Regions from separate parts of the Bacillus sp. CGMCC 1.16607 genome, predicted to be linked through region 3. Evidence: riboswitches for the same ligand, from Rfam matches in the RefSeq annotation. Region 3 holds a riboswitch; each other region holds the start of a gene.
The links. Region 3 has a riboswitch for cyclic di-GMP ahead of ACFSO7_RS13675 (hypothetical protein). Riboswitches for the same ligand answer to the same signal wherever they lie in the genome.
Positions count from the first base shown of each region.

Region 1: it holds a riboswitch for cyclic di-GMP, as region 3 does, so the genes downstream of both, ACFSO7_RS23425 (putative bifunctional diguanylate cyclase/phosphodiesterase) here and ACFSO7_RS13675 (hypothetical protein) in region 3, are expected to answer to the same signal.
Region 2: it holds a riboswitch for cyclic di-GMP, as region 3 does, so the genes downstream of both, ACFSO7_RS02520 (hypothetical protein) here and ACFSO7_RS13675 (hypothetical protein) in region 3, are expected to answer to the same signal.
Region 4: it holds a riboswitch for cyclic di-GMP, as region 3 does, so the genes downstream of both, ACFSO7_RS02250 (hypothetical protein) here and ACFSO7_RS13675 (hypothetical protein) in region 3, are expected to answer to the same signal.

Region 1 covers NZ_JBHUJX010000036.1:199,355-207,665, forward strand. Annotated here, with positions in the region: gene ACFSO7_RS23415 (ABC transporter substrate-binding protein) at 1-1,162, opposite strand, end outside; gene ACFSO7_RS23420 (MFS transporter) at 1,457-2,662, opposite strand; gene ACFSO7_RS23425 (putative bifunctional diguanylate cyclase/phosphodiesterase) at 2,902-5,157, opposite strand; cyclic di-GMP riboswitch class I at 5,246-5,330, opposite strand; gene ACFSO7_RS23430 (MFS transporter) at 5,570-6,799, opposite strand; gene ACFSO7_RS23435 (CBS domain-containing protein) at 6,834-7,289, opposite strand; gene ACFSO7_RS23440 (MarR family winged helix-turn-helix transcriptional regulator) at 7,472-7,897, shown strand; gene ACFSO7_RS23445 (PaaI family thioesterase) at 7,932-8,311, opposite strand, start outside.
Region 2 covers NZ_JBHUJX010000007.1:255,878-264,188, reverse strand. Annotated here, with positions in the region: gene ACFSO7_RS02525 (sialidase family protein) at 1-1,798, shown strand, start outside; cyclic di-GMP riboswitch class I at 1,912-1,997, shown strand; gene ACFSO7_RS02520 (hypothetical protein) at 2,118-3,194, shown strand; gene ACFSO7_RS02515 (hypothetical protein) at 3,264-3,902, shown strand; gene ACFSO7_RS02510 (hypothetical protein) at 4,630-5,697, shown strand; gene ACFSO7_RS02505 (DUF3231 family protein) at 6,017-6,571, opposite strand; gene ACFSO7_RS02500 (HXXEE domain-containing protein) at 6,816-7,235, shown strand; gene ACFSO7_RS02495 (hypothetical protein) at 7,301-8,311, shown strand, end outside.
Region 3 covers NZ_JBHUJX010000019.1:259,199-267,509, forward strand. Annotated here, with positions in the region: gene ACFSO7_RS13650 (aminoglycoside phosphotransferase family protein) at 1-737, opposite strand, end outside; gene ACFSO7_RS13655 (hypothetical protein) at 871-1,191, opposite strand; gene ACFSO7_RS13660 (hypothetical protein) at 1,264-1,392, opposite strand; gene ACFSO7_RS13665 (PH domain-containing protein) at 1,612-2,226, opposite strand; gene ACFSO7_RS13670 (DUF4083 domain-containing protein) at 2,315-2,464, opposite strand; gene ACFSO7_RS13675 (hypothetical protein) at 2,682-3,842, opposite strand; cyclic di-GMP riboswitch class II at 3,871-3,955, opposite strand; gene ACFSO7_RS13680 (DUF3267 domain-containing protein) at 4,353-4,928, opposite strand; gene ACFSO7_RS13685 (VOC family protein) at 5,005-5,400, opposite strand; gene ACFSO7_RS13690 (SDR family NAD(P)-dependent oxidoreductase) at 6,041-6,781, opposite strand; gene ACFSO7_RS13695 (LysR family transcriptional regulator) at 6,904-7,749, shown strand; gene ACFSO7_RS13700 (sigma-54 interaction domain-containing protein) at 8,017-8,311, shown strand, end outside.
Region 4 covers NZ_JBHUJX010000007.1:193,669-201,979, forward strand. Annotated here, with positions in the region: gene ACFSO7_RS02240 (Ig-like domain-containing protein) at 1-1,195, shown strand, start outside; gene ACFSO7_RS02245 (S1 family peptidase) at 1,761-2,552, shown strand; gene ACFSO7_RS02250 (hypothetical protein) at 2,718-4,295, opposite strand; cyclic di-GMP riboswitch class I at 4,417-4,501, opposite strand; gene ACFSO7_RS02255 (CAP domain-containing protein) at 4,682-6,181, shown strand; gene ACFSO7_RS02260 (arsenic transporter) at 6,884-8,239, shown strand; gene ACFSO7_RS02265 (DUF2642 domain-containing protein) at 8,261-8,311, shown strand, end outside.

The DNA.
Region 1 (8,311 bases), on a different contig from region 3:
ATTGTTGTTGTCCGTCTTTGTATTCTAAAATAACGGCAGATTTAATAGGGTTATGGTTTTCATCCAATGTTAATGTACCAGAAACTAGAGAAAGGTCTTTTGTTTCAGCTAAAGCATCTTTAATTTTTTCTGGATCTGTACTTCCTGCACGTTTGATCGCATCTGCTAAGAAATAAACCGAATCATAGCCAAGAGCATTGAACGCATCAGGGGATTTATCGCTATATTTTGCTTTGAACGCTGTGACAAAATCTTGAACTTTTGAATCTGAGTCACCTGATGAATAGTGGTTTGTGATGAATGTATTATTTAACGCATCAGCACCTGCAAGCTCTACTAGAGTTGGAGAATCCCAGCCATCGCCACCCATCATCGGTACATTTAGGCCAAGTTCACGTGCTTGTTTCACAATAAGGCCTACTTCTTCGTAGTAGCCAGGAATGAATACAAATTCAGGATTAGCAGATTGAAGATTTGTTAAAACTGCACGGAAATCTGTTTCCTTTGCAACATAAGCCTCTTCTTTAACGATTTTCCCACCATTTGCTTCAAAAGCCTCTTTAAAGGAAGCTGCAAGACCCTTTGCATAATCACTTGCATTATCAATCAGGATTGCCGCATTTTTAACATTTAACTCTTTTGAAGCGAAGTTAGCAGCCACTGTTCCTTGGAAAGGATCAATAAAGCATGTACGGAAAACATAGTCATTTAACTTCCCTTTATCGAAAGTTACTGCTGGATTTGTACCTGTTGGAGTTAAAAGGATGACTTTATTTTTCTCAGCAAGTTGTACTTGAGCTAGTGTATTTCCGCTTGTAGCTGCCCCAATAATTGCCGTAACCTTATCCTTACTCATAAGCTTTACTGCACCACTCGCTGCTTCTGCTGCATCGGATTTATTATCTACCTTTACTAGTTCCAATTTTTTTCCATCAATGCCTTCTTTATTGATTTCTGCAATCGCAAGATCAATTCCTTCGGCAATCGATTGTCCATAAGAAGCTACACCACCTGATAACTCTAGGTTTGCACCAATTTTAATCGTTTCGCTCTTATCATCGCCTTTTCCACCTGTTTTTTCCGTGCTAGTGTTACAGCCTGCCATTACCCCTGCTGAAAGCACTAGAGTCATGAACATGCCCATCCATTTCTTTTTCCTCATTTTGTTTCCCCCTTTTATTTTTATAAATAAATCTTCCGAATTATTATTTTCAAATAATTCGATTGTTCCTAATAAAAATAATATTCTGAAAACATTGTACAAAATTTACCTACTTCCGTCTACACTATTTCAAAATGATATTAATATAATTTTATCCCTCCTGAAAAATCTCCCCTTACCAAGTGATTTCACTATCTTAGTAAGGTTAATTCCTGATTTTTATTTTTAGATATAAATTTTCGACAAAAAGGGAGATGCACTTAGGCATCCCCCTTTCTTATCTATTAATAATTTTTAGACCAACTCTTTACTCTTTGTTTCCTTACCCATGAAGAAAACAGCTGCAACTCCAATTAAGATGGATCCGCAAAAAATTGTGAAAATCGTCGTTATTTCCTGTCCACTTGCAACTAAATACCCAACTAGTAGTGGACCTAAAATTCCTCCAATACGCCCAAAGGAGGCAGCCATCCCTGCTCCGGTTCCACGAATATTCGTCGGGTACTGCTCAGGAGTATAAGCATACAGGGCGCCCCATGCACCAAGATTAAAGAAGGATAAGAACATTCCAGATGTAATAAGTAAAGGAAGATTTTCTGCAAAGCCAAAGAAGTACGCACTTAATGCAGTTCCAACTAAATAAGTAATCAGAACAAATTTTCTTCCCATTCTTTCAATAAGCCATGCCGCAGTAAAGTAACCCGGCAATTGGGCTAAAGTCATGATCAACACATACTGAAAGCTTTTAATCAAACTAAATCCTTTCATGACCATGACACTTGGTAACCATAAAAACATTCCGTAATAGGAAAAAACAACGCAAAACCATAGTATCCAAAGCATCGCCGTATCTTTTGCAAACTCTTTAGACCAAAGCTTTCCTAAACTTTGGAAAACCGATAATTTCTCCTTTTCCTGTAAGGCGGTATAGCGCGGTGAATCGGGTAAATTCACTCGTAAATACAACGCATAGAAAGCAGGAATTGCCGTAATAATTAGAGCAGCTTGCCAGCCGAATTTAGGTATAACAAAATACGAAATAAGCGCGGCAACTAGCCAACCCCCTGCCCAAAAGCTTTCAAGCAGTACGACCACTTTCCCTCGTTGCTCCGCTGGTACAGTCTCTGATACAAGTGTGGATGCAACAGGCAGCTCTCCCCCTAATCCCATACCAATGATAAAACGTAAAATTAAAAAGAACGATAAGCTAGTGGCAAAAGCTGATACCCCACTACCTAAAGAAAATAATAATAATGTTAAAATAAAGACACTCTTTCTTCCCATACGATCAGCAAGGATTCCGAATAAAAAGGCACCGACCGCCATTCCAATGGAGTTTATACTTCCAATCCAACCCATTTGTTCGACAGATAAGTTCCATTCCGTTTTTAATGCAGCAATGATGAAGGATAATATTCCAACATCCATCGCATCGAACATCCAGCCTAGACCAGCAATTCCTAATAGTCTACGTTGTGAAATCTCTGTTTTCCCTCTCATTTTTCCCCTCCTACTGGCAAAAAGGCACTTAATTAATATGTTATTCTGCCCAATAAATATCTTTTTTTTCCTATTAATCATCACCAACCACCCTTATTCTAACAGGTGTCTTTACAGTAGTCATCATTATTTTTTACATTGCTCTTTATTTTGAAGTAAAAACACATGGGAAAAAGGCTTAGAACAATACTCAAATAAAAAAGTCTCCTCTAGCAAAACTGCTAAAGAAGACTTTTTACTTATACCCTTATGATCATTCCATCTGAAAAAAACTTCTCAAATTCGTTTGTATTTACGGGTTTGGCAAAAAAATACCCTTGCCCCATGCTACACTTATTCTCCTTCAGAACGTTCATCTGATGTTCATGTTCAATCCCCTCAGCAACCACATTTAATTTTAAATTTAAGCCAATATTAATAATCGCTTTTACCATGGATTGATTCGCAGGGTCCAAAATATCGTCTATAAATGATTTATCAATTTTGATTGTATCTATAGGCAATTTCTTTAATATATGTAAAGAGGAATAGCCCGTACCAAAATCATCTAGAGATGTTCTTACCCCTAATGTCCTCAAATCATTCAATATCGATGTAGATTCTTGGATATCCTGCATAATACTTTCAGTAATCTCTAGTTCCAAATACTTAGGGTGAAGCCTCGATTCTTCTAAAACATTACGAACGATTTTGATAAAATGACTATGTTGGAATTGAAGCACAGATACATTGACCGACACACAAATGGCGGAAAATCCCTTATCTTGCCATTTCTTATTTTGTAAACAGGCCGATCGAAGTACCCATTCGCCAATGGCAACAATTTGCCCTGTTTCCTCGGCAATCGGAATAAATTCTCCTGGAGAAATGGGACCTAATTGCGGATGCTCCCATCGCAAAAGTGCTTCCATTCCTGTCATTTTTCCTGTTTGTAGTTCTACTTTAGGCTGATAGAATAGGGTAAATTCATGATGTTCGATTGCTCTACGTAACCCGCTCTCGATTTGCATTCTTCGTACTTTAAGTTCGTCCAATTTGGAATCAAAAAATTGATAATTATTTTTCCCACGCTCTTTAGCTAAATACATTGCTGTATCCGCATTCTTCAGGAGTGTTTCTGCATCCCTCCCGTTTTCAGGGAACAAACTGACCCCTATACTTGGAGTGACCACATAATCATTACCAAGAAAAGGTTTCGTAAATGCTTTTACCAATGATTCTGAAACAGCTATACAATTCTGTTTGGTCATCCCTGATAAAATGATTATAAATTCATCTCCACCGATTCGATAAACCCTCTCTGAATGATCAAAACTATATTTTAATCGTTCCGCAGCTTCAATTAATAACTTGTCTCCTATATGATGACCTAGTGTATCATTCACATTTTTAAAACGGTCTAAATCAATTAATATAAGTGCCATCGTAAGATGACTACTTTTTGCTCGGGCTAAGGTCCGGTTCAGATCCTCAACAAATTTGGTCCGATTTTCTAATCCCGTTAACGGGTCATGATAGGCCAAATACTTGTATTCACTCATTAAGTTTTTATTTTTTTTCAAAATGGCAAGCTGGTGGAATATAACAATGAGCATCGTAATAATTACACCAAAACTTAATGTATTCAACACACGGTAATAAGAATGGATCGCTAATAATAGTAAAAAAACAACACCTATATAAGGGAAAATATCCGCACGGCCTGAATATTCAGAATTCTTACCTTCTGACTGCTCATTAATATTCTCTTTCTCACAAAAGCTGCCAAATCCTATGATTAAAAGAGCGATCGGCCATAATGGGTCAATAAAGCTTCCAATTTGATATTCTTCAATATAGGATAGATAGGCATACATCGTATCGGTCAATATTTGTAAGCCGAATCCTAAAGAAATGAATAAAGTCATTCCCCTTTTCTTTGTATACCGAGATAGGTAATAAAGACTAATTAGAACAAATAAGATGCTCAAATCAAGGATTGGATATGTTAATTTCATGAAAGTGATTCCAAATGATTGATTGGTAGCTTCCCATATAGGCTTAATTAAAAAGTGAATACTGATTGTCGCTGCAATAATCATGAAAATAAAAATATTGAATTGAAATGGCCCCTTTGGAACAGCACTACTAATCACCTTTGTTTGATAGATTAAGGCGAGTAAAAAAAAGAAATAGGCAACTAGCCACATGAAATATCCCCAGGTACTGTATAGAGATACCTTATTTATTATTTGAGAATAAAACAAAATAATATGACCTATAAGATAGAAAATAATACCGATATTTAAAAGTAGCCAAAACTTCCTTGGTTTGTTATCGATTTTCCGTTTCGTTTGTAACATCCATATAAAACTTATACTTCCAGCTAAAAATGACAGGACACTCGTTCCTAAAATACGTAGCATGTCATTTTCCTTAAAGATAAAAAGCCAGACGTAAAAAACCATCGTATAGATTATAACAAACAGAGTTGCTGGACGTTTTATGGTTAGCATCATAAACCCTCACAATGAATCATTCGATTAAAAATAGCTACAACAAAAGGTCATCTCCAAGTGGACATAACCTTTATAAAGTTATTCCTCAGGTAACTCAGCCACCATAGGTTCGCTCCCTTAGGTCTGTAGCTTTGCGTCCCCATCTTTCAACAGGTTTGCCTTTTCAAAAGAAAAATATGAATTTTTTAATAAATAATCTACTAAGTAGTATATTGGTATATCATTTATAATGAATGTTTCAATAGTTACCGATTAACAAACTTTCAACTTAAGACTTTGGAACTATTATATCAGCAGGCCGTTTTTCCGTATATCCTTCAAAATCTGGTAAATTATTCTTTAAAAATTAGCAAATTAGAACTTTCTATATAAATCTACTAGACAAAAAAACAAGGGCTACCCCTTGTTTCTAATGTGCAGCATGATCGACATGCTTTAAATGTTTCTGATTGAACCAGATGAAAAGCACTGAAACAAGGACAAACCCTGCACCCACAAAAAATGGAATATGCGGGTTGAAAATTTCAGCTAACTTCCCTGCCAAAAATGGTGCTACGGCACCCCCTAAGAAGCGTAGGAAGCTGTATGCTGCCGATGCGGTAGATCGTTCGACCGTTGTCGCATTCATGACAGCGGTAGTAATTAATGTATTATTATTCCCTAATAAGGCTCCAGCAGCAATAACCGCAACGATAATCACCCATTGTGTAGATGTCCAAAGTCCCATTGCGACTAGTAGTAAGGCAAATAAGCTCAACATCATACACATGGATTTAATCGTTCCAAACCATTGTTGAAGTTTGGGTGCCATGAATACTGAAGTAATTGCCAATAATATACCCCAACCTAGGAACACAAAGCCTAAACCATGTTCATCTAACCCCATAACAAAGGGAGCGTATGCCAACAAGGTAAAGAACCCAAAGTTATAAAGTGCCGCTGCAATCCCCAACACTAGAAGGGATCGATGCTTTAAAGCCCGAAATGGATCTAATAAGGATGTTTTCGATTTTGAAGCACTTTGTTGATTGGTTTTTGGCATTAAAATAAATAGGCCTATAAAAGCAATAATCATTAAGGTTGCCACTCCTAAAAATGGCCCTCGCCATGACATGGCGCCTAGCCACCCCCCAAGCAATGGCCCAACGGAAATCCCAAGTCCTACCGCTGCTTCATATAAAATAATCGCTTTTGCTGTTCCGCTATCGGATAAAGACACTATGGCTGCTAAAGCTGTCGCCACAAATAGAGCATTTCCTAATCCCCATCCTCCTCGCAATCCAACAAGGGTCCATATATCATTGGATAACCCTCCCAATCCTGAGAAAATCGCTATGATGACGATCCCCACCAGCAAGGTCCATTTAATCCCAAGTCTAGATGAAACTAAACCAGTGATTAGCATAGCTACCGCCATGACTGCATTATAACTAGTAAATAGCAATGTTACCTCACTATGAGAGGCCTGCAATTTTTCAGCAATGGCTGGTAAAATCGGGTCAACAAGACCAATGCCCATGAAAGCGATAATACTAGCGAAGAAAACCGCCCAAACTGCCTTTGGTTGTTTCAACAGACTGCTCTCTTCTTGAATGGATATTGTCTTTACACTTGTACTTTTTTCCGAAAAAGATGACATAACATTCTACACTCCTATTCAATTGAGGAATCCATTAAAGGATTGATTTAAACGTATGGCGTATGACATCACCTCGGCTTATAATCCCGACTAATACACCATTTCGGGCAACTGGCAATTTCTTAATCCGTTTATTCCCTAAAATAGCAGCAATGTTTTCCACTTCTTCATTACTAGGAACCGTAATTACTTTCTTCGTTGCAATCGTTAGCACATTCAAATCAAGAATTCTTTTTGCTCGATCATCAAACTCTTCAAAGTCTCCACTAATCACACTCATATAATAAAAAGAGTCAATGACAAGGTCCTTATGCTTGCCGATATAACGTAAAATATCACCGTCACTAATGTAAGCAATGATTTCATTTCGATCATTAACGACCGGAAGTCCACTGATGCGGTATTCAATAAACTTTTCAATTACAGAACGAACAGTATCTTGTTCCTTCACCTTATACACTTGGGTATTCATGAATTCATGTGCTTTCATACTCATTCCCCCCATATATTTATCATTTATCATACAATCGATTAATATGATTGTATCATACAAGCATTTAATTGCATAATACAATTATATTCCAATAAAACCAGATGTGTTCATTGACAAACAAAGCTTTAGATGGGTTATCATAGTTCTTAGATGAAGTTAGTAGAAAGGTGGGGAAAGTAATGAATGAACATTCTCTTGAAACAATTGAGTTGGAAATGGCCATCCTCGTTCGTCGTCTCACATCCATTACATCAGATAATAAAAATTTAGACAGATCCGCCTATCTTTTGTTACATCAATTATCGGTAAAAGGTTCAGCAGGAGTTAAAATGTTAGCCGATGAATTCCAATTAGATATTTCAACTGTAAGTAGACAAGCAGCAGCGCTTGAACAAAAGGGCTATGTATACAAAGTTCCTGACCCACAAGATCGAAGAGCCTATTTCTATCAAATCACAGAATTAGGAATAGAGGAGTTATTTGAATATAAGCAAGCTAGATTAGAAAGTATTACAAAATTACTTCATCAATGGTCTGACGAAGAACGCCACAATTTTGGACAATTATTAAAAAAATTTAACGAATCATTAAGCGAGAGAACGTAAAAAGCGGGGGATTGCCCTGCTTTTTTACGTCAACTTATTTAGCTATAAAGGTACTAGGCATGACTACCGCAACAACTACTCCACGTGCACAAAGTGTTTCACCCGAATAAACCTCTGTTTCTACTTTCCACTTCTTCGGATGAATTTCATGAACAGTCCCAACCGCTTTTAGAGCAATACCTTGAGGAGTAGGCTTAACAAAGTCAACGTTTAAAGAAGCCGTCACAAACCGTGGAGGCTCTGTTCCATCCCCAGGTTCATGGCCATTTTTTCGATGTAAAGCCAATGATGCCGATCCTGTCCCATGACAATCAATAAACGAGGCAATCACCCCACCATATACAAAACCAGGAATCGCGGTATGCTTTTGTAAAGGCTGATAAATAGAAACGGTTTGTTCACCTTGCCAGCCCG
Region 2 (8,311 bases), on a different contig from region 3:
GAAAGGAAAAAATGAATATCTCGCTGTCGGCCCATACGGAGCAATCATGAAATCAAAGGATGGACGAGATTGGAGGGCCCTGTCACGGTTTGGAAACTACCATCTTACAGCCATTGCTTGGGATGGTAGTAAATATGTCCTTTTTGGAGCGAACACGCAGTTTGATATGGATACCTATCGTACCCCTTCTGAAAGCTTTATCTCCACAGATGGATTAACTTGGAAGCGAATTGATTTTTCTCCAGGCGAATCCATTCAGCAAGTAGTCGGTGGTGATCATGGTTTTGTAGCTCAAGGCACCGAGCATGCCTATTTTTCTAAAGATGGGGAAAATTGGACCGTCATCCATACCTTTAAAAATAAATATGGCTGGGTTTGGGTCGATTTTGAAAATGGTACATATTTTGTCATAAGTGATGATGATAAAATTATGTTGACATCAAAGGACGGAAATACATGGAAAAAGAATACGTGGGATCCATCGAAAAACATTCATGATTTTATTTGGGTTAAGGATCATTATTTAGGTGTCGGCAATGGCATCTATACATCGAGCGATGGGGTCAGCTGGAAGAAGCAACAGCAATCTCCAAGTGGAGTTACTTTACGTATCGTTGTTTCGAATGGTAGCAGCTTTATGGCAGTTGGCTATAGTAGTGTGAGCGATGGAATTTATAAAAATGTGTCCTATACCTCGAACAATGGTACTGTGTGGAAGCGTCATGATCTTCCGAAGCTAGATACGACCGTATATACTCTTTATCCGGTCCAAGGAGGCTTTGCAGGTATTGGTTCGAACACGGCAGGAAATTATACGGATGGAACATACTCCTTTTTCACAAAGGATGGTGTAGAGTGGAGCTATCGGTTAGTTGGTACGGTTTATAACGTTGAATTAGGCGGAATTGCGACGAATGGAAAAAGGTCGGTTGCTGTAGGGCTTGATGGAACGGCAATTTATACAGATGATGGTGTAAAGTGGACGAGTAGCAATCCGTTTGCAATGGAAGGGAGAAAGTGGAGGAAGAACTTATATGATGTCGCATGGGGTGCTGGCCGCTTCGTTGCCGTCGGTCATTATGGAGCCTATGTATCAACTGATGCAGTCAATTGGAAAAAGGTGAATATTCCCTCTATGAGAAAGGATGGGCAACTAAGGAATATTCTCTGGACTGGGAAATTTTTTGTAGCGACAGATCAAACAACCGGTACTTTCACCTCGAAGGATGGGCTTACATGGACACATATCAAAGGTCTTGATGATTATTGGTTGACCTCCATGATTTGGGATGGCAAGCAAGTAGTTGGTACCTTCCAGGTGCATAATAATGGAAATAGTTATACGAAAATCATGAAATCGACAAATGGAACGAAGTGGACAACCGTTCAATCCATTAAATTAAGTGACGCCTGGATGACCTATACGGGTGGACGATATGTCGCCGTTAGTCGATATAATTTATCCAATGCATGGGTGTCTAAGGACGGAACAAAGTGGTTACAGGTGAAGACAAATATAGGTGAAGCAAACATTGAATTGCTTACTACTTTTGATGGTTATTTTTATGCTTTCAACGACTCGTTTAAGGAAATTAATGGGGAATATGTACCCTACAATGCTTACTATGTCTCAAAGGACGGAGTAAAGTGGAAAGAAGTTGCAATCCCTATTGAAAACTCTAATTTTGATACGAATGGCACGAAAAGAATGCTGGACGGGATTAAAGCATACGGTAAATATATTTTTGTTGGTGAAAATAGTGTGATCAAGTATGCGAGTAGGTTGGTGAAACCATAGGGTGCCTGACACCCTATGGTTGTAATATTTTACCTATTAAGAAAAAGGAGAAATTACTTACATAAATTTGGGTATTATGGTAGAATTTATTCGCTAATGTTATAGTAATAAAGTTTCATATTTGGCAAACCTTTCGAAAGGGAGGGACGCAAAGCTACGGGTCTAAAGTTCATGGAACAATGATCGCCGGGTTGCAATTATTTTTGAATGGAAGTATTTTGCAGCCGAGCAAATACCCGTATGGTGAACGGGTTTGCTGGGCTTTTTTGATTGGTTAAATAAGCGTTTTCAAAAGAATAGGAAAAGGGGGAAGTTGGATATGAAAAAGATGAATAGAAAGCTGATTGCAGCAACTGTACTTTCCATGCTTGCTATATCACAAATATCCGCAACAGCAGCAACACAAGAAACCATTTTTACCGTTAAAGGTGATCAAAGCACGGTCCCAGGTATCTATAGTTCAGTACCTAACGGAAAATCGAAGTTAGTTATAAAAGATAGTGTTTATGAATTAAAGGAGGTAGACAAGCTAGGAAAGTTAATGGGTGGTTTTTTTTATACCAATGATCGCCCTGCTACTGCTGAGGATTATAAAAAACAAGATATGTTTACTCGAAACGTACGGCCATTACAAGATGTTCAAGCTGTCGGAAAAGAACTATATTATACAAAATTTCTTGGCATGAGTATGTATATGGGTGGTAGTTGTGGTGGCGGCGGTGCTGAAATTCTTGAAATATATAAAAGAAACAGTGCTGGTAAAGTCATGAAAGTCACACCTGATTGGATTTCATCCAATACAGTAGAATCCTTTGAAGTAGTGGGAGCTAATATTTATTATGCTCGAATAGAAAATAGTGAAATGGGCAAATTCACGGTAATAAAGGCTTCTATAGATGGGAAGAAGAAAAATGCTATTTTAAGTGCTGTTGATGATTTTTGGGTTGAGAAGGATTCGATCTATTTTATCAAAGACAAAAAGTTGTTTAAGAGTGGTTTAGATGGAAAAGGTGCAAAGCAGCTAACAAAGCTAGTTTCCAAGCTTTATGGGGCAAGTGTTTGTGATGGTAGCAACTATCAAGTTGTAAAAAGTGGGTTGGTTGTGAATGACTATGAGAAGGATGCCTCCGTCTATTATGATTTTGCAACAAATACTACAGTTAATACTCCTACAAAGATAAACCTAGTGTACGATGTTGATCTAAAGAGAAAGCTTATCGTGGGTGCAAACTATGATGAAGAATCTCTTTCACTATATGATTTTAATGGGAAAATAGTTAAAGACTTAAAGGTAGATGTCTCTTGGGAATCAGGAGCCACTATTGTTTCAGTCGACTCAGCTAATCGTAAAATTCAGTATGTCAAAGGAAATAGCTTGAAGGAAATACAATATTAGAGATGTTGGAAGGAACCTATTTGGGTGTAAAGTACCATCCGAAACTATATGAAAAGGAGAATATATTTAATGAAGAAAATGATTGCGGCTTTACTATTATCAAGCCTGGTGATTGCCGGCTGTAGTGAAAAGGAAACAGCAGCACCAGTAAAAGAAAAGAAAGAGCCAAAGGTAGAAGAGAAGCAGGAGAAAAGTGAACCCCAAGAGGTTCAAACGGAATTTGGAAAAGAAATCAATTTATCGAAAAGAGACTTTGAGGGAAATAAGGAAGAACTGGCAAAAGTAATAGTCAATAATTTTAGAATAGAAACAGTAACAGACCATTCAGATCTTGAAACGGATAGTGGTAGTAATTTTAGCAAGATGAACCAGAAATCGGCTAAGAAGGATGCTGAATATTTCGATACCCTTTTTGATTATATATTATTAGATCTATCTGTTGAGAATATTAGTGGCAGTGAATTACAGAGTAGTGTCCTTACCGAAAGAAATTTCGTATTTTATAACGAGAATGGGGCCGAAATCGATGCCTCTACAACTTTAAATGAAGGAACTTTTGAAGCAGCGAATTTACGTCCAAATGGTAAAAATCAAGGTACCGTATGGATCTCCATTCCAGAAGGAACGCAAGTATCTGAAATTATTTTGTACACGGATCCTCACTACAGAGATAGTGAAGATTGGTATAATTTTAAAGTGAACAATTAGAAAACGACAAAGGCAGATTATTGATGAAACCTACCATTCATTCCTAAATTTAATAGTATTTCAGATGAACATGGATGGATAGATACGAAATATGTTTTCTTGGATGGCGGTCAAACATTAATGTTTGACCGCTAAGTTCAATTGAATAACAACTAAAGGTTAGTGATTCGAATAAAATTATCGCTATTTTAATTAAAGTTTCTGCCACTCCCAAGAAACTGCACCCATTTATCCCTTCGCGTACTGCTCCCCTCATTCCTTCTAGCAGAATTTAAGAAACGTTTCCAAGATTATCTCCTCCTACCAACAACGGAAGAAAAGTATCCACCAACAACCCCAACGATATACAGTTGCAACCTTATATTATTATATTCTTTAAAAAATATTTATGTTTTAATCTTCGACACTGCAGGTGTTAATAGGTATTGTTACCGGTATGTTCTTTATAAGTATAGAATTTGTTCTTTATGTTGAATTGAGTTATTGGATGAGCTATAATTGAATTAATGTTCTTTTATAAGAACAAAATGTTCTTTAGAGGAGATTTGCTTCTATTGTTAATTCTAACTATTGGGATCTTAAGGGAAATGCAAAGGGGAAATGACATTTAAATCCCAAAGTTGAAAAATAGATTTATAAGGAGGGAGTTCTTTATTTCTAATTCATAAAGAAAAGGTAAAACTATTAATATTTCAAAATGAATTATGAAAAGGTGGAGAGAAGATTCATGAAAAAGAAGTTAATAATTAGCTTGTTTTCTGTTTTTGTTTTAGCAATAGCCACGATGGGGACTGTGGCATATTTTACAAAAAGCTTCCAAAGTGATCAGAATATAGCCAAAGCTGCTGTCTTCAACGTCGATGTTGTGGATTCAAGTGAAAAAACCATTGGGAATTCACAATTTGATCTGAACGAGAAACTATTCCCAGGGATGGATCCAGTAGAGGTCTATAGTTTCCAAATTAAAAAGAATGACACAGAGGTTCCAGTAGAGTACAAAGTAAATTTAACACCTAGTGGAGATTTATTCCCACAAGATAATCGTTCACCAGTGAAAATGACTTTAAAAAGAAATGTTAATAATGATTGGGTAGAAGTTGAGTATTCAACAAATTTCAAACCAGAAAATGCTACGGAAAGCTATAAAATATTTGTATCTTGGCCACATAGTGACCATGACATTGACTTCCAAGGCAAAACTGGGAATATCAAATTAGAGGTTACAGCCACTCAAGTTGACAAAGAGGTACCTATCGACAATACAACGTATGAAGTAGCGAGCAATGCTTTAGCTGCATTGGATAATGTCGGCACCGGTTTTAACAAAGGCAACTTCTCAAAAGCTCAGTCAGATGAGGTTCAAACTTTAATTAATAATTTAATGACATATGTGAATGGATTGCCAAATGGCAATGGTAAAACTGAATTGCTGGATAAAGCTAATAAATTACAAAATGACCTTAATGCAAAAGTAGCGTCTCGATATGTTTATTATGAAGTGGAAAAGGGTGCAACAAATTTTGACCAACTTAAACTAAAACTTACAACTTCGTTTTTCCAAGCGGATAGCCCGCGAACTCAGAATGGTAATGCAGTATATTTAAATAGTGGCGGAGAAGATAAAATGGTTTATTTACGCTACTTGATTTATTCATGGAGCAAACCAACTGCAGGAGATGTCGTCACATTTACTATGCGATTTAACGGCGGTTATAAAAATATTAATGCAACATTCACTAACGTTGGCGATGGTACTTGGAAAATTCAAAGTGATTGGTTAGTAGAAAAAAAATAATAGAATATGAAATGAAGAGGCTGCACTCGGAAGGATTACTTTTAGAGGCAGCCTCTTTTGTGTGCTATATTGGGTTTCAGACTCCGACAAAAGACAAATGAGGACCATTTTCCAAATGTGAAGTACATATACATGGCATCGGATGTTAGATAGCGATAAAAAGATTAGTCCTCTATTTTTATGTAGGAGTGATCCTTGTTTTCATGGTAAAAATGTTCACCAATATAAGTACCTTACAGAACGATAGTTTACCTATAGTTTTTAAGGAACAAAGTTGATATTTTTTCATATCAATTAATATGTTACTTCTCCACTGCTCCTACCTTAATGGTTGTTGTGAACCAGGAGGAACATAAAACGGTGGTACTTTAATCCATCCGCGTTTGCGCATCAAATGTTTTAATCTAGTTGCGAAAGCTAATTTTTCTGCTTGAAACTGAACAAACAATAAACCAACATCCGTACGAACCGATTCGGAAGCAGCACCAGCAGCACGCATGATTAAACTAATGATTTTTAAAGATAATTCGTTTGCAATTACATCATCTGTTACTTTGACACCAAGGGGAACAGTGTGAGGGTCTGATTTTGGCAATTCTTCAGGGGAAGGAGGTAAAGTAATCCCTTCCTTTATCATGAATTCACGCAGTCTTTCCCTTTGACTTGTCCCAAGTTTCATATCTTCTTCAAGTATTGTCTTTAACTCATCATCCGTCGTCGTGTTGATACCAGCTTGAACAGATACTTTAGCTAATTCAAGTCCAGCTAAGTAAATCCAGCAAGACATCACTTCTCCGACATGAAGAGGTTGATCTTCATCTTGAACTGTAATAGATTTCAATGCATCCATGATTGTTTCCAATATATTTACCATTCGACTTCCTCCTGTCTAGTTATAAACTAGACATATTATTTGTCTAGAAAGATATTTTATTCAGTGGTACCGCCTATAACCTACATCTATAAGTGAAGGACATTTACCCCAAACCATTTGTTAACAAGTTCTTGTTAACTCCTATTTTTCAACAAAGTAAATCGTTCAATGAATTGTTCATTAAATTATCCAAAAATAACAATTTATGGTACTATCGTAAAGATATTATTTAAGGAGGTACATGATGTTCTTCATTGAAATTCATAATGCCATTTGGCTTTTTTTGGTCATTTTTATGTTGCATGATTTTGAAGAAATGATCAGTGTAGAAAACTGGTCTCGGAAAACATCTCATCTGGTAGAAAACTCTAATAACCGTTTGAAAACTTTGGTTTGGAAATTTTGGAATATAAATTCACATTCATTTGCAAAAAGGGATGTTGTAATATTCTTTGTTGGTTCCACAATCGTATACTTAAAAGTTCAATTTATCGAAAGCGGTTGGGCTGAAATCCTATTTTTGAGTTTTTTGGTTTTTGTACTTTTACATAACCTGGTACATATCTTACAGACACTTATTTTAAAAACGTATACTCCTGGATTGTACACAGCTATTGGTTTGGTTACACCATATACAATTTATCTATTAAACAGATTAATATAATTATAATTCTGTGGAAGCCGGCGGTTTCAATGAAAGTAAAGTTTTATTAGGGAGTTGAATGTAGTTTGAATAAAAAATGGATGTTACCTCTTATTTTCTCTCTTTTTCTCTTGATTGGGTGTCAGTCAGAGGATGACAAGAAGTATGAGGCTTTATTACAGGATGGAATGTATGCCCTTGAAAAAGAGAGTTATGATGATGCAATAGATATTTTCAAAAAAGCATTAGGGCTAAAACCTAATGATAAAAAGACATTAGATCTACTACTTAAAGCCCAAGAAGGAAAGACGTTAGCTAAAGGAAATGAACAAGTTACCTATACTCCGATTGATGAGAATGCCGTATCGAACCGAGATTTTATTATTGAAGAGAAAGATCATAAGTTTTATATTAACGGGGTCACTTTATTGATGAGTAAAGAAGAAATAATTGAAAATTGGGGTGAACCAGACTCCATTGAAAAACCTAGTCCTGAAGATGAATATTATCAATCAGATTATGATAATTGGTTATTTTTGAACTACGGTGATTTTAAGCTAACAGTCTATTCTAATCAATTACGGGTAGTTGATCTAAGAACAAAAGAATTTGTTTTTAAAGAGGATTGGTATTTAGCTTTAGCATTGCAAAAACCTGATATTGAAGGGGAAAATTTTCATTCTTTCACCACAGAGGAACAGTATATGAATTTTAACGAAGATGAACCTTGGATGCAATGGGCTGAAGATAATCCACAGTACACAACCGAATCCAGTAGTGTAGTAGATAATCATTTATCTGGACAATCTCCGGGTGAGTTTTTTACAAGTCTTGCAAATAAGACCGGTTACAAAATACCGTTAAGCGCATTTGAACTAATCCCTGACTATAAAGATCCATCAAAATCAGTTGGATATATGTATAAATTAACTGATGAGATTAACTTGGATTATGATGGAAGTGATCAATTGGAAAATGTCGGAGTTTCGCATTTTAGTGGCGGAGAACCTTCACGAGAATTTTTATATTTATTGAATGAATTAATAATAACTGCTTCGTCAGTCCAACCAGAAATCATCATTAAGCAGCTTGATCGT
Region 3 (8,311 bases):
TGATATTCTTCCTTCGAAACCTTGTAGCGTGTATAGCCTTCATAAAAGGCAGCGATGTATTCATCACGATGAATCAATCTACCGATAGCTAGAGACTCATCGTACCGTGGATCTCCTACGGTCATACCTGCGACATCGATTAAGAATTGGACTTCTCCATCCACTACGAGCACATTGTCTGTTGTGCAGTCACCATGAATAATTGTTTGTTGGACTGGTAATGGTTTGGTAGACTTTAATTTTTCCAAAAGTTTAGGACTACCATCCGCTTGGCCACTTTTTGCATACCTTTCAGCCTTAATCAACTGATCGTCCAACCAATTATTTGTTAGATTTAAAGTCTCAATGATTGGAGTTTCATGGAGTTTGTGGAGAAAATGACCAAAACTCTTAATTAATAATTTTTTCTCTTCTATGTTCTTAGCTTGTTTTAAAGCAATGGTTAGTGTCATTCCGTGCACGAAGGACATAATGAGATGGCTGCTCTCGTTTTCTTCGATAAAGCCATAATATTTTGGTACCGGAATTTGGCTCTGGTTATTTAGTTTTTCTAAGATGATAGCCTCGGCTTTTAACCATTCTCTATATTTATTTTTATAGGAACTTTTGAGTATATAAGTTCCATTATCGGTAATAATTTGGCGAACTTCAGATGTACATCCCTGTTCATCCGGCTTTATTAGTTGACGAATTTCCCCTATTATTTTTTCGACTTTACTTTGTAATTGTGAGTTCATTGTTTCCACCAACCTTTTTAATTTACTTTTTGATAGGAATCACTATAAATAAAAACTATTAAAATAAGTAATCCTCATTGCTCTAAACTAGGCAAATATCTTCGGTGTTCTCCTACCATTTTGTTATAAATAATTACATAAAAAGAAGGCTCTTTCTCTCCAAAAAATCTTCTTCCGTTATCTCCTTTTTTTGACGAACTAGAAGAGATTGGAATGATTCAAAGAGTTCTTGGATCTCTTTCTGTTCATTTATAATTTTTATACTTTTTTGATATTCCATTTCATCTTTATATCTAGTAATCTCCAACCATTTTGATTGATCATGCTTACTATGTAGAAATATCGTATGAAAATCTATATATCTGTTATAAATACTTGCTGCTTTTTCTTGAATTTCTAAAAATTCGTCTATTTTATCTATTTCAATATGATACTGATAAATTTTAACAAACACTGTTTATCCATCCTCAACTTTTACAAAAAAATGTCCTCTAGCATAGGAATGGAGGACATTTTTTCTATTCATTTATTTATTCTGACCTTTTAAGGCTTTCAATGCTTTTTGTTCAAGACCGTTTTCTCCGGCAAATTCAACACTTGTTTTTGGTAAAGCATTTTTTGGATTTTTAAATTTATTATTCTTATTTTTCGCCATTTTGCACCATCCTGTTCTTTTTAGTTGAATGCACAACAAAATATTGGCACCCACCATTTTAGTTTGCTTTTTTTTTTGGATACTATGCTAAAATGACAAAATGACTATACATTACCTCCTAATAAATGAAGATCATTTTAGTTGTTTTTACATAAAAAAAACGCTTAATCTCAGATCTTTTTTGGATTATGAAAAAGGAGCTGCGTAAAACAACTCCCCTTAATTTTGAATATATTTTTGAAACACATCCGAGAAATCTTTTGTTGTGTGATTTTTATGAAGTTCTTTTAGCCATGTATTAACGAAGGTAGCGATTTGGCCAAATTCATGTGATAGGTTTGATTCTACTGTGCGGTTATTTCTGATAACCTCTTCTGCTACTTGAAGGCTCTTATCTCCGTAAGCTAGCAGTCTAGCATTGTCTTTTTGAACCATTGAAATAGCAAGAAGGGCTTTGTAAATATCCGTTACTTCCGTGGAATATTTTTTATGAATATCAATCGAGAATACTTTTCCTCCCATCGTAAATTTCAATTCTATATCAAGGTCGATGGTACCCGCTGTTTCAATACTTACACCACTAATTTCATTTGCAAAATAATCATAACGTCTTAAATTACGCTTGGAACTTACGGCGGAATCTCCGTCAACATGAATTAATGCCAGGTTCGTAAAGCAATACTCATCTTTTTTTGACTTGATCAGAAAGAAAATCTTTTCATTGTCCTCAGTTAGAACAAAATCATCAGATTCTGTCTTGTTAAAGTCAACTGGCTTGATTATCTCACCAACATCACTAAGGCCTAAAGCTTCACTTGCTAATTTTTTAAACATATGTCTTCCCCTTTCCAACTTAAAGAACTCCGCTGCCTAGGCAGTCTGTTTAAATACATTTTTTCCTTCTTCCATGGAACTACTACTGTCATATTAACTTGTCTACTTTTTCTTCCATTCTTTTTAATCGTTCATTTTGTTTCTTGGTTGACCGTAAATATTGAAATATAAGGCCAATAAATAGCACTGGAATAAGTATTGCGAATAGCTGGAAAACGATGTCTCCCATATTGAGCATATTCTGTTCCTCCAATAATTAGGATTGCTTTTATTAACTATACGATTATATTTCAAAAAAAGTTTCAAATTAATCAAAAAAGATTCCTTCTATCCCTCAGCTTCCCCCCTTCTATATAAAAGGTAACCGTAATCAGGCTGAGACAAGGTTCCTGTTCCTTGCCCCTAAAAAACAAACAAACCCCGGATTATATAATAATAATCCGAGGTTTAAACAGTTATTTATATGTTACAGTATAGGATCCGTTATCTAATACTGTTACTGTAAACGAAAGTGACTTACTTCCTTCCGTAATGGTAAAATCTCTAGATTGAGAGTTTTGTGCACCTTCAGGCTTACTAATCGTGCCACCTAATTCTACTGTTTTTGTTTCTACAACACCAGTAGAATAGACAAGTTTGTAAGTTGCGATAACTTTGGATTGCTCCTTATTGTGACTAACAACACTGATTGTAAGATCCTTAATATCTGTTACCACTACTTCTACAACAGGTGCCACTGGAACATTAAATTCTTTGGACTGAGTCACTGTACCAAACTCATCCCCTACTGTTACTTCAATAGTAGCTGGTTGGCCTGAAGTTAAACCAGTTCTAGTGATTGTTTCAGAAGTCACGCCACCTTTACTATCTTCTTTAAAAATAGTAAAAGTTAAGCTATAGGTTTTTGTTGTTTCATCGAAACTCCACACAGGTGCTTCATCTGATACACTAAAGTTTCTAAATGCTGTAGGGACGGTAGTTTCTCCTGCTAAAGTTGCTCCTGAGATCTTAAATTCGTCAGTTGTTCCAGCAACTGTTACAGATGTAGTCGGAAGTGCTTCATCTTCACCACGAGACCAATGATTAACTAAATTGTAGCTCAGGGTAAACTGATTTGTTTCACGGTCATAGGACGTCCATTCTTTGTTCACTGCTTCTGTTTCAGTGATGTAGGGAATATGTACCATTTGTGAAGCTGTTTTAGCATATGTGTGTACATCTTGAGATGGACGACCATTTGCATAAATCGTATAGGCTTCAATCGCAAATGTTGAATCTCCCTTTAGACCAGTAACATCAAGATTAACTGAATAAGACCAAGTTTTATCAGTGATTTTCGTAACTGAAGCATCTTGTCCATTCACTTTAACGACAAGCTGTGGACCATCAATGACAACTGTGCCAGAAAGTAAAATTTGCTCTGCATTTCTAGCGGCAACCTCTAATGAATTATAAGTAATCACACCTGTCTCACGCTTTTGCTCGGTTCTTCCAGTCTCAACTTCCTTAACTTCCTTAGTAGATTTTGGAGCTGCATTAGCAACGTTTCCAACACCTAGGACTAATGTACCAGCAAGGATTGTTGTTCCAAGGGCTTTTACATAAATTTTTTTCATTTTTCATTTCTCCTCTTAGATCATTTTTTTCTAAGAGGACCGGTTACACTACTAGCTCCATATAGCCCAAGTGTCCAAAATAAAGGCTATATTTCTACGCTTCCCATCTTGGTTGATAGGATTCTATTTTTAGAGACCAACAAAAATAGAACTTTATACCTAAGACTACAATAATATTAAAAAGTTTACAACGATTATTTTGCAAGATACCGAGATCATCCGAAGAGAAGTATAGGTGGGGATCTGTTGCCTCCATTTCATATAAAAAGAAGGATGAGACACGCCCCCCATTCTCCCCTAAATCAAACGAAAACAAGCAGGAAACCTTTTATGGTTCCTGCTTGTTTTGTTTAAAAATGAATTGCCCCTGCCAAGGAATTTTATTTTAACATACATCGAGAGGTTTTAGAATTGATCTTTTTCATTCGCTTGAAAATGGTTCTTAACTACTAAACTTACTAAACAAATCAACCAACAGGAGCATGTTAGGCTGTAGACGTCCGCGTTCCCTTAATATATGTAATTTTTATTTAAAAAGACTTCGCAGCCAATTTCTTTTGGGTGGTCTCTGACAATGGCATCTCTTGGATAGCTTTTTAATAATTGATAAATTAGAATATCCCCTCCTGCACTTTGGGTTAGGAGTGTACCTAATATGACGAGAATTCCGTTTCCAATTGTAAAACCAATGATTAATGGAATTAATCCAGTGATCACAAGCGGTAATAATAGGCTAAACCGATAACTTTTCACTGTTATTGGCACTTTGCAATGTGCGTATGGCATCATTTGCTTCCACATGACACCTATTTTAATAGAATGCCAACCAGCTTTTCCAATAACCGCAAAGCCAAAGGCATGTAATAATTCATGAAGAATAATCGATAAAAAATAAGAGAATATTAACATCCCATAAACCATCCAATTATGACTATAGGAAATCCCCCAGATAATATCGTAAAGAATTAATACCAATAGCGTAATGAGAAATGACCCAAGCCCCACCTTTTTATTCACTAGGCTAGCTGAAAGGGTAGCATCCATTTTATGATATTGTTCACCCGCATGAACATAATCCTCTCCCATTCTCATCACTTCCTTCATTAAAGTTAATTAAAAAGGATAATTAGTCCTCATAATAGACTAATTATCCAATGAATGATTATTTTGCATTCGCATCAGGTTGATGTATTCCGAATATATTGCCTTCAGTATCAATATAGTACCCTTGCCACGCCATTCCTGGTAGGGCATATTTAGCCATGGCAACCTTGCCGCCATTCTCCATAATTTTAGCTTCTGTTACATCGTAATTTTCGACTCCCATTGTACAAGCAAATCCATTTAAAGCTTGGTTTGCTTCTGGCGCTGCACCTTGACGCTGCATTAAGGCACCATTGATTCCTGGTTCATTTTCATCGCCAGTCACTGCTCCAAAGTATGGCATTCCAGCATATTCACTCCAATCTTGAAATGTCCATCCGAATACCTCTCCATAAAACTTCTTTGCACGCTCCATGTCACTCACATGAATTTCAAAATGAACTAATCTTCCCATGATTGCCTCCTATTAATTCAGGTATTAGTCTTAATTCAATGGTGTGATCGCTCAGAAGTCTCTATTAATTATTATAACTGCTATGGTAATAAATTCAATTTTTTTTAAAATATAGGATCGGGAGTTTGTTGAGAAAGGTCGATTTTAACATATGTAGGTTCAATAATATAGGAATATCAACTCCCAGATCATTTACTTTTAAAAGGGATTTTAAGTTTTACTGCTATTTACGGAAGAACTACAATCCCGATCATTTGGGTTTTCATGACAATAGTTTTCAATCGATAAGGAGAAAAGCCACTCATATCCCAGTTATCTTCACTTGCTACATTGGATCATATATTGGGATTAAACCCAATTCTTCAGCAACTTTCACATCATCAGCATGACTTTTCAAATCATCCTCTTCCGCACCCCCAAGTGCCTGCAAATATCCCTCACTTGGACGCTGTTTCCAGTAACCCTCACTTATTAAAATGTATCCATCTTATATTTCGAGACGCTTCATTTTATGTTGTGTAGTTCTAGTCCACCCAAGGCGCGGGTAGAATCAATACATATACCTAAATCAAATTCCTCTTTCTCGAATTTCTCAATCACCACATTAGCATCATCAAAATCTATACTGACCCCATGTTCTTCAAAGAGTTTGACCATTGTCAATGGTAAATACTTGGCCTGTGATAGATTCTTGGGTTAATTGAAAAAGAATAGATTCTGCAATATCATCTGGTGTAGAAATTCTATTAAGTGGTAAGTTGCCTGCAAGTTGATACATTTTTTTTTCATTACCGGACCACCATCTTGTATCTACTGCACCAGGAGATATACTATTCACCCTGATATAAGGTGCTAACGCGATAGCTAATGATCTTGTCATTGTGTGAATGGCTGCTTTAGTTGCAGCATAAGGGATGGATGAACCGATTCCGGTCATTCCAGCCACACTTCCCAAGTTAACAATCACACCAGATTTTTGCATCTGCATATACGGAACAACAGCTTTTACACAATGAAACATTCCTTTCACATTTACACTAAATAAAGAGTCCCACACTTCATCTGTTACAGCATCTAAGTTATCCAGAGGTATTTGTGCTGTAATACTTGCATTATTTACTAAACCATCCACCGTACCAAATGTTGTAACCGTTTGGGATACCATTTCATTCACTTCTTTTTCAATCCCTACGTTCGCTTTAAAAGAAAAAGCAGTACCACCTTTTCGGGTAATCTCATACATGACGTCCATAGCTTCTTTTTCCGACCGACTATAATTAATAACAACTTTTGCACCTGCATCTGCTAATTTCAATGCTGTTGCTCTTCCAACACCGGTGCCACCGCCAGTTACAATGACAACTTTATCTCTTAGTTCCATTCTTTATCATCCGCTTTCATTCATTGAGTATGTTTTTATTATACTTTTACGAATCTGCAAGGTATAATACTGAAAAATAAGAGGGGTATCATTTTAAATGATACCAATGGAGGAGTGTATTCTTGGAAAGTCATGATTTGTGGATATTCAAGCATGTTGCGGAACTTCAATCCATATCTAAAGCTGCTCATCAATTAGGCTATGTACAACCTAACGTCAGCCAGCGAATCATGTTTTTGGAAGATGAATTAGGGGTTAAATTATTTTTACGTAATAATAGAGGGGTAACGTTGACAGAAGAAGGAAAAATTTTATTAAAGTATACAAATCAAATGATACGATTAATGGGTGAAGCCAAATCATTAATTAATCCACAAAAATGGAGAGGATCTTTAACAATTGGTGCATCCCAAACGATTTCAGCAGTTAAAATTCCTCAGCTTATTTCTTCTTTCTTAAGGAAACATAATAATATTGATGTAAAAGTAAGAACGAATGATAAGCAAAGGTTATTGGAAATGCTTTCTTATGGAGAGCTTGATGGGGTTTTTATTAATGATCCACAAAATGACTCAACATACGAAACCGTTTATAGTTTCACAGAGAACATCGTACTCATTTCACCTAGTCATAGTCAAATAGAAAAACAGCATGATCAAACTTTAATTGTGAATAGTGATATAAATTGTATATATAGAAACAAAATGTTGGATTTTTCTATAAAAAATAATTTTTATAACCCTGCTATCATGGAGTTTGATTCACTTGAATCTATTCTACAAGCTGTTTACGCTGGACTTGGTATCAGTATCTTACCAGCAGATGTAGCCTATAGTCGGAAAGAAATTAAAAACGTTCAATACCATAAACTAGATGAAACAATCAAAATCGACTTTGTCATCCAACACAAAAAACAGCACCCCCAAATACTTAAACAATTTATGCATTTCTTGCAGGAACTGGTTTAGGGGAAACAGGTTGGACACAGGGACAGGTTCATTGTCCCAGACTTAAACATTTTTATTTCCAATAAAACTTGGGACAAGTTTCCTTTCCCCATGTCCCTCCAGTCCGAGATTTCCTAAAAAGGTGGAGTTATTATTAAAAAAAGAATTTTACTCTTAACAAAGAGTGAGGAAGCTTATTTTTTTATTAAGAAGCAATTAGAGGATTTATTTCCTAATCTTATTGTCATTAATAAATCTCCTATAGATTTTTCTAAAAATGAGTTTGACTTGTTTATCGCTACTTACAAGCATGAAGAATTAAATGAATTAGCATTGGAAAAAACGATTTTTGCCAAAAGAACAATCAATGTTTCTATTATGGAAAAGCTACTGCAGATTTCTAGTCATACCTTTTGTTATGTTGCCAGTAATACCTATGAAGCTTCGATTGAATCAATTGAAATGCTGAAGGGATTCGGGATTCAGTTAAAAATGATACCCTATCCTAGATGTAAAGATGAGTTGAATGATGAAATTTCGACTGTGATTACACATGATCTTCATTTAGTTGATACAAGCCGAT
Region 4 (8,311 bases), on a different contig from region 3:
GTATAAAGGAACAACCCCACTGACTCCAGATGCAGTGACAGATGTCAATAATGATAATAAAACGTTTAGAATTACATTACCATATGGCTCTGTTTATGCTGCTGGTGAAGACTCTTCTGACATAAGGGTTGTCCTCGAAGGATATAAGGATGCTCAAAATAATGTCGGAGTTAATAAAGAACAGACCGTTTCATTTGTGAAGGATACCATTAAACCAACAGTCCAAAAAGCTGAATACAAAAACGGTGATGTCACATTAACATTCTCTGAAGCACTAGGAGCTAAAGCTGCTGCTAGCTATTCGGCTAATATGTTTGTCACTGACTTAAATGGAGTTCGTTATGATGTGAGAACAACTTTATCAGCATCTGGTGCAAAAGAATTATTGGCACCAAATGCGATTACAGCAGGAGCTAAGACACTTGTTCTTGATGCTTCCAATTTACCTGATGGCGCATATACATTAAATGTCCAAGCAGGGGCATTCTCAGATCAAGCGAACACTCCTAATGATAATGCAACACAAAATATTTCCTTTACAAAGGGAGCAGCAGCTACAACTGATACAACTGCACCTGCTGTAGTTAACGTTGCTGAAAAGAGTGGAACAAAAGGAGTCTTCACTGTTGAATTTGATGAACCTGTTAAAGGTGGCGCTGTTGTAGGGTCAGCAACAAACCCTGCTAACTACCTAATTAATGGTTCAGCAATCCCATCTGATTCAACTATTTATTTAAGTACGGATAAGAAGACAGCAACGGTTACCTTACCTGCTGGTTCAATAACAAGTTCTGGAACTAAGTTAATTACGGTTAAAGATGTTCATGATTTAGCAGGTAATATGATGAACCAAGTGACTGTAACTGCATCCTTAACTGATAATTTAAAACCAGAGTTAAAATCAGCTTCCATTAATGCTGCAAATAGCCTTGTATTAACCTTCAGTGAAGCATTTGGCACAGCTGCAGGTCAGCCGGTTGATGCTGGTGACCTATTGATTAAAGTAAATGGTGCAACAGTTCCTGATGCACAAGTCACAAAAGATACAGCCGATCCAACAAAATATGTCATAACATCTCCAACCATGAGCTTTGCTACAGGAACAGTTGAAGTTGAAGTAAAAGCAGATGCAGATGCGGTAGATATTAGCGGTAATACGATTAAAACAGGTACAAAACTAACAGCAACACGATAATGGGACATGGGGACAGTAAACTGTCCCTCTTGTTCATAACTATTTTTGTCTGATGAAATGATAAGAAATGAAGTCCTGTAGAGAGAAATTCTACAGGGCTTTCTTCTTTTTCTATGTACGAATTGTTACAATATAAAGAGATGAACCATGATAAGAAACATTTACTATAAACGATAATCAAATGGTTAAGAATTACTCGATGAACCATCATTAGTTGAAAAGTGGAGAAAAAGCATAAGGGCTTGTCGTTCCAATTGAACATGCGAAGGATTTACTAGATTAATAAAGGACTTGTTGGAATATTCCCGCAGATTTTTCTTTTTATGGAAGTATTTGATTTTGCAAACAATTAATCAAAGCAATCTCACCTCCTTTATTCTTTATTATGCACAGAGAAAATTGATGAATCTAAAGGAAGCTTGCCCCATATTTGCCAAATAATTAAACATTTATTAGAAGAACGTTCAACAGCGTAATTCCATATTGGACTTTTCTTTTTTAATGCATGAATACTGAAAGGATTGTTACAATAAGAGTAGAAGAGTCTTGAAAGGAATTTGTACAAATGAACAATGATGCAAATGAAAAGGATTTAATTGATGATGAGCCACCGTTAGAGGATTTTTTTCTGGTTGAGGAAGTGGATGAAAAGACTATTCGGCGTAGGAAGCGAAGGGGCTTTTTTCTAAAAACTGGTGCTATTGTTTTGGCGTTTGTGTTTTTAATAAATGGTTTAGCCATTTGGACTGATGTCATTAATATCCCGGCGCTTGAGTTTGTTAAAACGTCATACCGGTTATCCCAAAAAGAATCGATTCAAACTGCTAAACAAGCTGTTGTTAAAATTGAAGGTAATGGTGTCAAAGGCACTGGCTTCAATATAAATGAGGATGGACTCATTATTACGAATTCACATGTTGTTGAAAAAATGATCTCGATTAATATTTATTTTCAAAATAATAAGGTTTTTAAGGGTCGGGTGATTAAAAATAGCCCTGAACTTGATATAGCCATTGTAGAAATTGATGGTGAGAATCTACCTATATTGAAGCTTCAAGAGACACAAAAATGGAAAGAAAACGATCATGTCTATATTATTGGCAATCCCCTTGCCTATACACAAATTGCTAATGAAGGAAGTATTAAAGGGATGGCCATGATGAATGACCGATCCACACCTGTCATGACCATAACTGCTCCAGTATATAGAGGGAATAGCGGTAGTCCCGTGTTGACTGAGGATAACGAAGTCATTGGGGTTGTGTACGCTACTACTGTTCCAAAACTCTTGGGAAATGAAAAAGCTTCAGGTCTGGTTGTTCCGATTGAGCTAGTGAAGGATCTTTTAGAAAAGTAGGAAAAGATAACCTAAGGATTATAAATTCAGAACCAAAAAATCCCCCACAATTAAGGATACACTAATTAATACGAAAATTCTAAATAAGAAAGGCACTCGCCTATTAGACTCTGCTAATAAGGGAGTGCCAATTTAATGTAGAGCTACTTAGACAGAGGCAGACTTCTAAATCATTTTTTTATTCAGCCCTGCTCTTTGCTCTTCTCTATTCTTTAACTCTATTTGATATTTAACCAACTCTGTTACATCTAATTTCTTTTTCCTGCTCTCATTAACAATCACATGCATGCTTTTTGAAGTATTAATGTTTTTTTTAACAAAATCAGCTATCACTTTCTTGTCTACATTCTTCTTCGTTAACATTTCTACAGCATCCGAAACCGTCTTTACTATATCACTATACTTTTTCGCATGAAATAACTTATTGACAATGGCTTGATACTGCCCTATTACGTTACCCACTTGCCTTGAGTCTGGCTTGCCATTGAACATTCTGATGGATTGGGCTGTCTTGTTTACCTTTGCTAGTTCTTTGGTTGCTTCTTTCCAATCCTTCAGCTTTCTTTCCATTACGCGTTCAGCCAGATTAGCTTGATTTTTTAAAATTACTGCTTCCGCCTTTGCTTTGATCTCTGCTTGTACCTTGGCTTTAGCTTCGGCTTTCGCTTTGATTTCAGCTTTAATTTTTGCTTCAGCATCTGCTTTTATTTTAGCTTCAAGCTCTGCCTTTGCTTTGGCTTCAGCTATTTCCTTCGCTTCCTGTTCCGCCTTTGCTTTCGCCTCGGCTTCTGCCTTTTCCTTCGCTTCTTGTTCTGCTTTAGCTTTTGCCTCAGCCTCTGCTTTCGCCTTGGCCTCTTCTTCCGCTTTCGCTTCAGCCTCTGCTTTTTCTTTAGCATCCTGTTCTGCTTTCAATTTTTCCATCTGGTTTATCTCTTCTTGGCTCGGGCCACTTGGTATGGTAGGGGGAAGCTTAACCCCTACAGGTGGCATTGGTTCTTCAATTGCATTAGGGTCAGTGGTTTCTTCTTTCCCATTTTGGTCTTCAGATTGAATAGACGAAATCAAAAAATCCATTTCATCAATTACGACTATCATGCCCTCTACCACATTAATTGAATAGTCTGTTAGTTGTTGTTTCCCATCTTTATCCCAAAATGTGACTTCTGTTGCCCCTTCATTTTTAAAATTATTTTTACACTCCTCTAACGTCCTATCTAATTCAACTTTCTTAAATCGGAATATAACCTTTAAAACGATATCGCCTTGATCCGTTGTTAAATAAAGAACTGTATCAGTAGAAACAACTATTTCATCCGACAATATTTCATTTAAATCATTTTTAACAACTATATTCGTATAGTTACTCTTCTCGAGATCCAATTTTATTTTTTCGACTGTTTTTCCAAAGGGACCCACATCAATTTGAACTTCCTTTTCTAGTTGAAATATGTATTCTCCGCCATCCATTATGACTTTAAATCCATCTTCAATCACTACATCATCTGAAACATCATTACCAGATAAATCTTTAACAACAATAGCGATATTTGGATTTAACTCTTTCCATTTCCCTACTGTCATAATGCCTTGACTATTATCTAAAATGATTTTTTTTGTTGGGGATTCTTCATTAGCAAAAGCCGAAGCATTAGAAAAAATAATAGCCGACAGTATACCATTGACTATCATCTTTTTTAAAAAATTTCGTCTTTTTTTCTTTAGTCCATCGTTCAAAAAAATCATTATTCGGTCTCCCCAACAGATTATTCTTCGTGTATAGAAATAAAAAAGCCTATCACTTACCCTAAGTAAAAATCTAAATTCAGGGATGAATGATAAGCAGGTATTTTTATTCTATTAAAATAAAGGCAACCCGGCGATCATTGTTCCATGACTTTAGACCCGTAGCTTTGCGTCCCTTCCTTTCGAAAGGTTTGCCAATTTATAAGCGGAAGCAAACTTGTAAGCCCCGACATTACGATAATTACTTTCATTCTACCATTACTACCCTATTTAAGAAAGTGTTTTCAGGAAGAAAATCCCATACAAAATTTTACATTTAACTAGAGTTATTTTTCCGATAATTGTCATGTTCATAGTATAATAGAAGGAATGAGAGGTGAATAAAATTGAAAAAATGGTTGAACATATGGCTCACCTCGGCACTTGCCATATTGATGATCGCAACAGTAGCAAGGAATGAGCCAATAAGCCTTCCCTTGAAAGATACGAAAATGTCTTGGAGCTATTATCCTGAGGGCTCGCCAAAGGGATTGGTTGGAATTGCATCACCAGTCATTTCCTATCAAATTAACATCAAGGGTGCAGATGATGATTATCAACTCCAAATGCTCCTTAACGGAAAAAAAGTGAAAGCATCCTACGATCCAAAAACAGGTCTCTTAACCTATAAACCAAATAAACTATCTGGAAAACAAACCGTCAATGTCCAATTAATCGTCTATGAGGAAAAAGCCCTCGACATTTCCTGGAATTTTACTGTCGACACAAAGACGATCAATCCATTTTTGGAAAAAGATATGAATGTGTTATCGACAGTCCAAGAGGAAGCCGTTCAGCAAATCAATTCCTACCGAACGACATTGAAATTGAACACCATTTCAAAAAATCCAGTCCTTCAAAAGTCATCGCAAGCTCATTCGAATTATCTTGCAGCTCAAGGAGATTCCGGGCATGATGAATTTTTTGGAGTACCCGGATTTACTGGAGAAAACCCATGGAATCGTGCTGCCTATTTTGGATATTTAGGGACTGTTGGTGAAGGCATTACGTATAAAAAAGTGTCAGGACATAGTGGCATCGTCGACTTGATGGATGCACCTTACCATCGATTAAGCATCATCGACCCTTTCGTTGAAGAAGCAGGGGTAGGATTTAACAAACAAGGTGATATCGTTGTCAATTACGGAAATCCTACTTTAATGGACAAGCCATCCCAAATTGTCCTTTATCCACATAATGGTCAGAATAACGTGAAGAACAGCTGGTTTGTTGCGGAAACTCCCAATCCGCTACGTTTTTATCAGCTTAGTGACATTTTTGTCGGTTACCCGATTAGCTACGCCTATTTTTCAAAAAACAAGAATGATCAATTAATTGTCGAAAAAGTGTCTTTGACAAATGTGGCAGGTAAAGCTGTGCCATTTTATCCAGTCACTCCATCGATTGATGACCACGGACAACATCATGTGTTTATCATTCCAAAAGCGCCGCTTCAGCCAGGTACCAAATATAAGGCTGTCGTAAGCGCCAAAGTAAAGACAGAAAATGGAACAAAGGATGTCTCTAAAATCTGGACCTTTACAACGGCTGGGAAACTGGCTATCAAAGATATTTATTTCATCAAACATGATCGAGTCAATTTCATTCAAGTCGACACTTTAAGTGGCGACGATCCGAACCAAATTGTCACCATAGAGAAAAACGGCAAGAAATACCTGGAAAATAGACATCATCAGCAGGTCACCTACAAAACGATTACACCAGGAACCTATGTATTGAAAATAAACAGTCCTCTATTTAAAGAGGTAAAGAAATATACGATTACCATTTCAAAAAATACCGCCAAACGCATGCAGAACGATGGCGATTGGGTGGTGAAATGGTAGAGAGCACTCCTAGGGGTGCTTTTTTATTTGGTTGGGCAAGTCGAAGGAGGCAGAAATTAGGTCTAATTGTGACAAAGTCCGATAGAATGGTGAACTTGTCCGATAGCACCCGTGGTTTGTTCGATAGGCTCCAGTTTTTGTCCGATAACAGCAGAATCCAGTCCGATAGACTTCAATTTTTCAACCAGATGTTGTTTTTTCCAGTAAGAATACTGTAATTTTGCCTTCCGTCCCCTCTATTAAATCCTGCCAACGATTTCTTGCACCTATCTGCACCTGCTCACCTTCATTTTATGACCTCCGACCAACAAACTCTCTATGTTTTCTCCCACTCTTAACGGGCAGTAAGATCCCCAACTCAAGATTCTACGAGCACAAAGAAGATAGGTGGGGGTCAACTGCCCGTAAAGGTCCGATTGGTTCAACTAACCATCAGTGGGGAATGAAGCCGACTAAGAACACTACGTCCTGTAGCAACTTCGGCACTAGCACTTCCTGTACGTCGATAAACCCCACTGATAGAAGTTTCACTTTCTCCACATCTATCTCTATTGGATATTTTCCCTAGTGTGACAAACATACATTTTAAGAGATTTGGTTATATAACCAGTCCTCCCTATAACTGGCTGAATATAGATATAGGGAATAGGACATGTAGAGATATTTGTCTTATAACATTTAATAAGAAAGGAGAATTTTTCAATGACAATCATGATAGGAATGACAATTTTCGTTTTCGTAATGACTATGCTAGTCATTTTCTGGAGACCAGGGGGAATCAATGAAGCATGGCCAGCTTCCATTGGCGCTGGGATTATCTTTCTAATGGGGATAGTATCACGGTCTGATGTGGTCGATATTATAAGTAAAATAGGAGGTGCCTCAATCACGATTATGGCAACCATCGTAATGGCTGTCATATTAGAAAGCTTTGGTTTTTTTCACTGGGCAGCTGCCAGACTTGTTACTTTGTCTAGAAATTCAGGATATCGTCTTTACTGGTACATTCAGCTGTTATGCTTTTTAATGACCCTTTTATTTAATAACGATGGCAGCATCTTAATCACGACTCCGATCTTAATTTTACTTTTAAAAAATCTTCGACTAAAGCCACACCAAATGATTCCCTACCTGTTGAGTGGAGCATTGATCGCGACCGCTTCAAGTGCCCCGATTGGAGTAAGCAATATTGTCAATTTAATCGCCTTAAAAATTGTCCACATGTCACTTTACATGCATACCGCGATGATGTTTGTACCAGCTACATTAGGATTATTGTTTATGTCATGCCTCATGTTCATCGTTGTAAAGAAGAACTTGCCGAAAACCTTGCCTAGCAGCACTCATGATATCGAGGAAAGTTTTTTCACAAAACATTTCCATCCACTAAAAGGAACCATTTCCGTTGAAACAAAGAGTAAACGGACAAAATTCATGTTAAAAGTGCTCCTATTTGTTTTTATCATGCGATGCCTCCTCTTTGTTGCTTCATTCTTCGCTATCCCGATTGAAATCGTCGCAGTACTTGGATCGTTGGCATTGCTTTTATGGCGCTGGTACACCCTCGGAACAAATCCTTTAGATATTTTAAAAAAGACGCCATGGCATATCCTCATTTTCGCTTTCTCCATGTACGTCATCATTTATGGATTGCATAATTCAGGTTTGACCGACCTACTAGTTAAATTTTGCGAACCAATTGTCAACCAAGGATTGCTCCAAGCAAGCTTTATGATGGGTGGATTAGTTTCTATATTGTCGAACATTTTTAATAATCATCCTGCCCTAATGGTTGGGACGATTACCTTAACGGAAATGGGCTTGGACCCGATCACGCTAAAAACCATTTACCTTGCCAACATTATTGGCAGTGATATCGGTTCCCTGTTATTACCAATCGGAACACTCGCTTCACTCATTTGGATGCATATCCTAAGACAAAATAAAATCAAAATTAAATGGAAGGATTATTTAAATGTCTCATTAATCGTAATACCACTCGCAACCTTCGTTACGTTATTTCTATTATTCTACTGGGTGCAAATCGTTTTTGCTTAATATAAATTGGAGGAGATTCGATTGAGTAAAAATATATTAAAATATATAGGGAATCAAGTAAGTGTTCACGTA